Regions from separate parts of the Serratia sp. KH_031 genome, predicted to be linked through region 1. Evidence: predicted binding sites of a transcription regulator. Region 1 holds the regulator's gene; the other holds the start of a gene.
What was found. The regulator CRP, encoded in region 1, controls carbon source genes, mostly activating them, when cyclic AMP is high. The targets are predictions, from matches to a motif close to ATGTGANNNNNNTCACAT.

Region 1 (3,751 bases):
CGGGCTTTACAACAATCACAACCGGCGGTGAGCCGTAGCTTGCGCGAACTGGAGTTAGCACTCGATACCCAGTTGATTATGCGCAGTAATCAGGGCATGACGCTGACGGAAACCGGGCGCGCTTTTGCTCAGCGAATGCAGTTTATTCTGGAAGAGTTACAAAGAGCGGCAGAAGAAATTGAGCAAATAGAACAACATGGTCAGGGTACGGTGGCGCTGGGGCTGTCTTCGCTATTAGCACTGACTGTGCTACCGGAGCTCACAGAAGCTTTCAGATCTCAGTTTCCACAAGCCAGTCTGGTGATCCGAGAAGCTCAACTTTCTACCTTGTTACCTGCGTTACGTGAAGGAAAGCTGGATTTTGTCGTCGGTAGCGTCAGCCCCGAACTACCGCTGGAGGAATTGGTGTGTGAACCGCTGTTCAATGCCTCATTCGGTATTATCGCTCGCCACAGCCACCCACTTGCGAAAGCTACCTCGCTAGATGAACTCCGCTCGGCCAAATGGCTGTTACCGGAAACGGATATGGGCTACTACCAGTATCTGCAATCTGAGCTCGGCACCTTTTATCAACAGCTCGATATGGCACCCATTCGTTCAGATTCGGTCGTTAGCGGGTTGAGTCTAGTGTTGAACGCCGATTACCTCACCATTGTCGCGCGTGCGATGCAGGCACCTTTTGGTCTAGAGCATCGTCTGGTCACATTGCCGATCACCAGTTTGCCGCCAGCGCAGTATTGCGTGCTGTATTCGCAAAAATCGCCGCTAACCATTACGGCGCGGCGATTTCTCGATCTGCTGCGTCGGCTGTGCCAACGCTATGCTTGGTAAGGTTATTCGACGAGCTGAATTTCAAAGCTGTGGGTCACTTTTGCGGCTTTACCCAGCATCAGCGCCACTGAGCAATATTTCTCAGCAGAAAGATCGACCGCACGTTCAACAGCCTTATCGCTAAGTTCTTTACCGGTAACAATAAAATGCAAGTTGATATGGGTAAAAGTACGCGGAACTTCTTCACGGCGCTCAGAGGTGAGTTTTACCTCACAATCACGCACGTCATTGCGTCCTTTTTGCAGGATAGAGACCACATCGATAGCGCTGCATCCCCCAACAGCCATCAATACCATCTCCATTGGGCTTGGCGCTTTTTCACCCGCATTGCCATCCATCAAAACCTGATGACCAGACGCGGATTCACCCAAAAATGTCAAATCTTCTATCCACTTAACTCTTGCATACATAATGGTTACTCCGGTTAATTTCTGAATGTCAGACTACGCTTTCACCGTGAAACTGGCAACGGAACCTGACACTAATCATGCTGAAGCGAGACAACACAAGACACTTGCCTCACTCTGTGCTACAAACAGAGCCGAAATAACACTTTCTGGAACATGGGTTTCGGGGCAGTCTATAGAAAAGTCCTGATATCGTTATGTTAACAGAATGTAGCTTGCAGCTCCGGTAGCAAGTTAATATGCTAGGGCGACGGCGTATTTTTATCGAACACCTCAAAACTTTCTGATAGCCCATTATCTCACACCCGGCTTCAGCTTGTTTGACAGGGAACTCTGATCCCAGCGATACAGATAGATTACAACAGAGGATAACAGCGAATGGTTCTCGGCAAACCGCAAACAGACCCGACTCTCGAATGGTTCCTGTCTCATTGCCATATCCACAAATATCCATCCAAGAGTACGCTGATTCACCAAGGTGAAAAGGCCGAAACGCTTTACTACATCGTGAAAGGCTCCGTAGCGGTGCTGATCAAAGATGAAGAAGGTAAAGAGATGATTTTGTCCTACCTCAATCAGGGGGACTTCATCGGCGAGCTTGGATTATTTGAAGAAGGCCAGGAGCGCAGTGCTTGGGTTCGGGCAAAAACTGCCTGTGAAGTGGCTGAAATTTCTTATAAAAAATTCCGCCAACTGATTCAGGTAAACCCGGACATTTTGATGCGCCTGTCTGCGCAGATGGCAGACCGTCTGCAAGTGACTTCCGAAAAAGTGGGCAACCTCGCTTTCCTCGACGTGACTGGACGTATCGCGCAAACCCTACTGAACTTGGCGAAGCAACCTGATGCCATGACCCACCCAGACGGTATGCAGATTAAAATCACCCGTCAGGAAATTGGTCAGATCGTCGGCTGCTCCCGCGAAACCGTTGGCCGTATATTGAAAATGCTGGAAGATCAAAATCTGATCTCCGCACACGGCAAAACCATCGTGGTATACGGTACTCGTTAATCCCAGAAAAAATGGCGCGATAATCAATTCGCGCCATTTTTTTATCGGTAAAACATCATGTGGCGGCGGCTGATTTATCACCCGGAAGTGAATTACGCACTGCGACAAACGCTGGTGCTTTGCCTGCCTGTCGCATTCGGCCTGCTGATTGGCTCACTGCAACTCGGCCTGATGTTTTCTTTGGTTCCCGCCTGCTGCAATATCGCGGGTTTAGATACTCCCCATAAACGCTTTTTCAAACGCCTGATCGTCGGCGGTTTGTTGTTCGCCTTCAGTAGCTTACTGTTACAACAGGCTCTACTGTGGCACGTCCCGTTACCTTGGTTAGTTCTCGGTTTGGCATTACTGCTCGGCGTTACCGGGGAAATCAGTCCGCTCCACGCTCGCATGCTACCGGCTGCGATGGTGGCCGCTATTTTCTCTCTCAGCATGGCCGGTACGGTACCGATCTGGCATGCGCCGTTGTTGTATATCGTCGGCACCGCTTGGTATGGCTTGTTCACTTGGTTCTGGTTCAAGCTGTGGAAAGAGCAGCCGATGCGCGAGTCACTCAGTTTGCTGTATCGCCAACTGGCAGATTACTTGGAAGCTAAATATTCATTGCTGACCCAGCACACTGACCCAGAAACCGCACTGCCGCCATTGCTGCAACGTCAGCAACAGGTGATGGACATTATCAGCCTGCTGTATCAACAACTTAATTTCCTGCCCCATGCCAACAACATGGAGCAAAAACGCCTGCAACGCGCATTCCAAGTCGCACTCGATTTGCAAGAACACATCACCGTCAGCCTGCATTTGCCGGAAGAAGTACAAAAACTGGTGGCACAGAGTCAGGCCGAAGCCATCATCCGCCGTAATGCGCAGGTGATCGCCGCTCGTTTGCGCGTAGTCGCCAACGACATTCTTTACCATCACCACTCGCAGCGTTTTAGCATGACCAATGAACTGGCGGCGCTGGAAAAAGTGGCATTGCAACACGCCGATAACCCGGTCGGTAAGTTCTGCTATTACCATTTCAGCCGCATTGCTCGCCTGCTGCGCACCCAGTATCCGCTGTATCGCCGCAATCTAATGATCAGGCAATCACGTCTGCCATTCTGGCCGGCGCTAGTTAGCTATCTGTCATTCAAATCCAACGCGTTACGTAATGCCGCTCGCTTAGGCGTGATATTGGCGGCGGGAAGTAGTTTGGGGATTTTTTTCAACCTGCCCAAACCTTACTGGATATTGTTGACCATCATGTTAGTAAGCCAAAATGGCTATAACGCCACGCGGGTGCGTATCCAGCACCGTGCGCTAGGTACGTTGATTGGATTAGTGATTGCCGCGGGTTTGCTGCAATTACATATGCCGGAAACCGCCACGCTGGGCGTGATGTTGGTGATTACCTTGGCGGCCTATCTGATACTGCGCAAAAACTACGGCTTGGCGGTGATTGGCTTTACCGTCACGGCGGTTTACACCCTGCAACTACTGGCGCTTAACGGGAAAGATTTCCT
Region 2 (3,751 bases), 100 kb from region 1:
CCGATCAAAGCAGCCGTTGCGGGTATCGCGATGGGTCTGGTGAAAGAAGACAACAACTTTGTCGTTCTATCTGACATTCTGGGTGACGAAGATCACCTGGGTGACATGGACTTCAAAGTAGCCGGTAGCCGTGAAGGTATCACCGCGCTGCAAATGGACATCAAAATCGAAGGTATTACCCGCGAAATCATGCAGGTTGCACTGAATCAAGCCAAAGGTGCGCGTTTGCACATTCTGGGTGTGATGGAGCAGGCAATCAGTACTCCGCGTGGCGATATCTCCGAGTTCGCACCACGTATCCACACCATCAAGATCAATCCAGACAAAATCAAGGATGTGATCGGTAAAGGTGGTGCAGTGATCCGTGCGCTGACTGAAGAGACTGGCACTACCATTGAAATCGAAGATGATGGTACAGTGAAAATTGCTGCGACCGATGGCGACAAAGCAAAACACGCTATCCGTCGTATCGAAGAGATCACTGCTGAGATTGAAGTTGGTCGTGTATACCAAGGTAAAGTGACCCGTATCGTTGACTTCGGTGCCTTCGTGGCTATCGGCGGCGGTAAAGAAGGTCTGGTTCACATCTCTCAAATCGCTGACAAGCGCGTTGAGAAAGTGACTGATTATCTGCAAATGGGTCAGGAAGTACCCGTTAAGGTACTGGAAGTTGATCGTCAGGGCCGTGTACGCCTGAGCATCAAAGAAGCAACAGCTCCAGAAGCTGCGGCTCCTGCACCTGAAGCAGAGTAACTGTAAACACAGTTTTACAGCTCCCCGCCATGAGGTTGGGAGCTGTTCGTATAGCGCGGGTAGGATGCTCGCGTATTTAGCAAGCGGAGGACAGGACGTTCACCCAATGTTTGTCTTCGGGAGTGGGAAATGAAGCCTTTCTTGCGCTGGTGTTACGTTGCGACAGCACTCATGCTGGCAGGATGCAGCAACCATGATTGGCGTAAAGACGAAGTTCTGGCTATCCCGTTGCAGCCAACTCTGCAGCAGGAAGTGATCTTGGCGCGCATGGAACAAATACTTGCCAGCCGGGCACTGACGGACGATGAGCGTGCGCAGCTTTTATATGAGCGCGGTGTGCTGTATGATAGCCTCGGGCTACGTGCACTAGCGCGCAACGATTTTTCGCAAGCGCTGGCAATACGTCCTGATATGCCGGAAGTTTTCAACTACCTGGGCATTTACTTAACGCAGGCAGGCAATTTTGATGCTGCCTATGAAGCGTTTGATTCGGTACTAGAGCTTGATCCAACTTACAATTACGCGCGTTTAAATCGGGGCATCGCACTGTATTATGGCGGTCGCTACCCATTAGCGCAGGATGATCTGCTGGCGTTTTATCAAGACGACCCAAACGATCCCTTCCGTTCGTTATGGCTGTACCTTGTGGAGAGAGAAATTGATCCCAAGAAAGCCGTTGTTTCGCTAGAACAGCGTTACGACAAGTCGGACAGAGGGCAATGGGGATGGAATATTGTCGAATTCTACCTGGGCAAAATCAGCGAAAAAACGCTGATGGAACGCCTCAAGGCAGATGCAACGGATAACACTTCGCTCGCTGAGCATCTCAGTGAAACTGACTTCTATTTAGGTAAACATTACCTAAGTCTGGGGGACACGAACACCGCCTTGGCGATGTTCAAACTGACGGTCGCTAACAACGTTCATAATTTTGTTGAGCACCGCTATGCATTGTTGGAATTGGCGCTGTTGGGCCAAGAACAAGACGACCTATCGGAATCGGACCAGCAATAGCTGACGAACATTTAGCTTGGTAGACATGGTGTAACAACCAGAGCTATCGCCCTAACGGGTGAGGGCTTTTTTGTTCGTTTTATAATCTAATTTGAGCCGGTTCACACTTTTCAATGAAAATAGCTGAAAATTTTCACGACGAGTTATGCAGACTGGCTGCCATTCATAATGAGGCAAGTGTACATGACTACGACTACTACTGAGATTGAAACCTCTTTTGCTGATCTGGGGCTGTCTGCACCGATCATTTCTGCTTTGAACGATCTGGGATACGAAAAACCATCACCAATCCAGGCTGAGTGTATTCCTCACCTGTTAAACGGTCGCGATGTGCTGGGTATGGCACAGACCGGTAGCGGCAAAACTGCGGCGTTCTCGCTGCCATTGCTGCACAACTTGGATGCTTCTTTGAAAGCGCCACAAATTCTGGTTCTGGCACCGACCCGTGAGCTGGCGGTTCAGGTTGCTGAAGCCATGACCGATTTCTCTAAACACATGAACGGCGTTAACGTAGTAGCCCTGTACGGCGGCCAACGTTACGACGTACAGCTGCGTGCTCTGCGTCAAGGTCCACAAATCGTTGTGGGGACACCGGGCCGTCTGCTTGACCACCTGAAACGCGGTACTCTGAACCTCTCTAATCTGAGTGGTTTGGTACTGGACGAAGCTGATGAAATGCTGCGTATGGGCTTCATCGAAGACGTCGAAACCATCATGGCGCAGATCCCGGCTGAACATCAGACCGCTCTGTTCTCTGCTACCATGCCGGAAGCAATCCGTCGTATTACCCGTCGCTTCATGAAAGAGCCACAAGAAGTGCGTATTCAGTCTAGCGTGACGACTCGCCCAGACATCAGCCAGAGCTATTGGACTGTGCACGGCATGCGTAAAAACGATGCGCTGGTACGTTTCCTGGAAGCAGAAGATTTTGATGCGGCGATCATTTTCGTTCGTACTAAAAATGCAACTCTGGAAGTGGCTGAGGCGCTGGAGCGCAGTGGTTACAACAGCGCGGCACTGAACGGCGACATGAACCAAGCACTGCGTGAGCAGACTCTGGAGCGTCTGAAAGATGGTCGTTTGGACATCTTGATCGCGACCGACGTTGCTGCTCGTGGTCTGGACGTTGAGCGTATAAGCCTGGTTGTAAACTATGACATCCCTATGGATTCAGAGTCTTACGTTCACCGTATCGGCCGTACCGGTCGTGCGGGTCGTGCGGGTCGCGCATTGCTGTTCGTAGAGAACCGTGAACGTCGCCTGCTGCGCAATATCGAACGCACGATGAAGCTGACCATTCCAGAAGTGGAACTGCCAAATGGTGAACTGTTGGGTCAACGTCGTCTGAGCAAGTTCGCCGCGAAAGTACAGCAGCAGCTGGAAAGCAGCGATCTGGACATGTACCGTGCGCTGCTGGCTAAGCTGCAACCGGAAGAAGATCTGGATATGGAAACTCTGGCCGCAGCTTTGCTGAAAATGGCACAGGGCGAACGTCCATTGATTCTGCCACCAGATCCAGTATTCAAACCTCGTCAACGTCGTGAATTCAACGAGCGTGACGATCGTGGTAATGATCGTCGTCGTGATGCACGTCCAGACAGCCGTGATGGTGGCGATCGCCCACGTCGCGAACGTCGTGACGTTGGTGAGATGCAGTTGTACCGCATCGAAGTGGGCCGTGATGACGGTGTAGAAGTTCGTCATATCGTTGGAGCTATTGCCAACGAAGGTGATATCAGCAGCCGTTACATTGGTAACATCAAGCTGTTTGCTTCTCACTCCACCATCGAACTGCCAAAAGGTATGCCGGGCGAGATCCTGAATCACTTCACTCGCACTCGTATCCTGAACAAGCCGATGAACATGCAATTGCTGGGTGATGCTCAGCCGCATGAGCGCCGTGAGCGTCGTGAAGGTGGGGCCGGTAACGGTGAACGCCGTGGCGGCGGTCGTCCATTCAACGGCGAGCGTCGTGAAGGGGCTG

Region 2: yrbN (protein YrbN) is a predicted target of CRP. The motif match lies at 1,857-1,874, and genes of this name have one in related genera.

Annotation. Positions count from the first base shown of each region.
Region 1 covers NZ_CM174496.1:4,433,149-4,436,899, forward strand. Annotated here, with positions in the region: gene AC3ISQ_RS20115 (LysR substrate-binding domain-containing protein) at 1-831, shown strand, start outside; gene AC3ISQ_RS20120 (OsmC family protein) at 834-1,241, opposite strand; gene crp (cAMP-activated global transcriptional regulator CRP) at 1,617-2,249, shown strand; gene AC3ISQ_RS20130 (YccS/YhfK family putative transporter) at 2,307-3,751, shown strand, end outside.
Region 2 covers NZ_CM174496.1:4,328,961-4,332,711, reverse strand. Annotated here, with positions in the region: gene pnp (polyribonucleotide nucleotidyltransferase) at 1-753, shown strand, start outside; gene nlpI (lipoprotein NlpI) at 883-1,767, shown strand; gene yrbN (protein YrbN) at 1,881-1,970, shown strand; gene AC3ISQ_RS19505 (DEAD/DEAH family ATP-dependent RNA helicase) at 1,951-3,751, shown strand, end outside.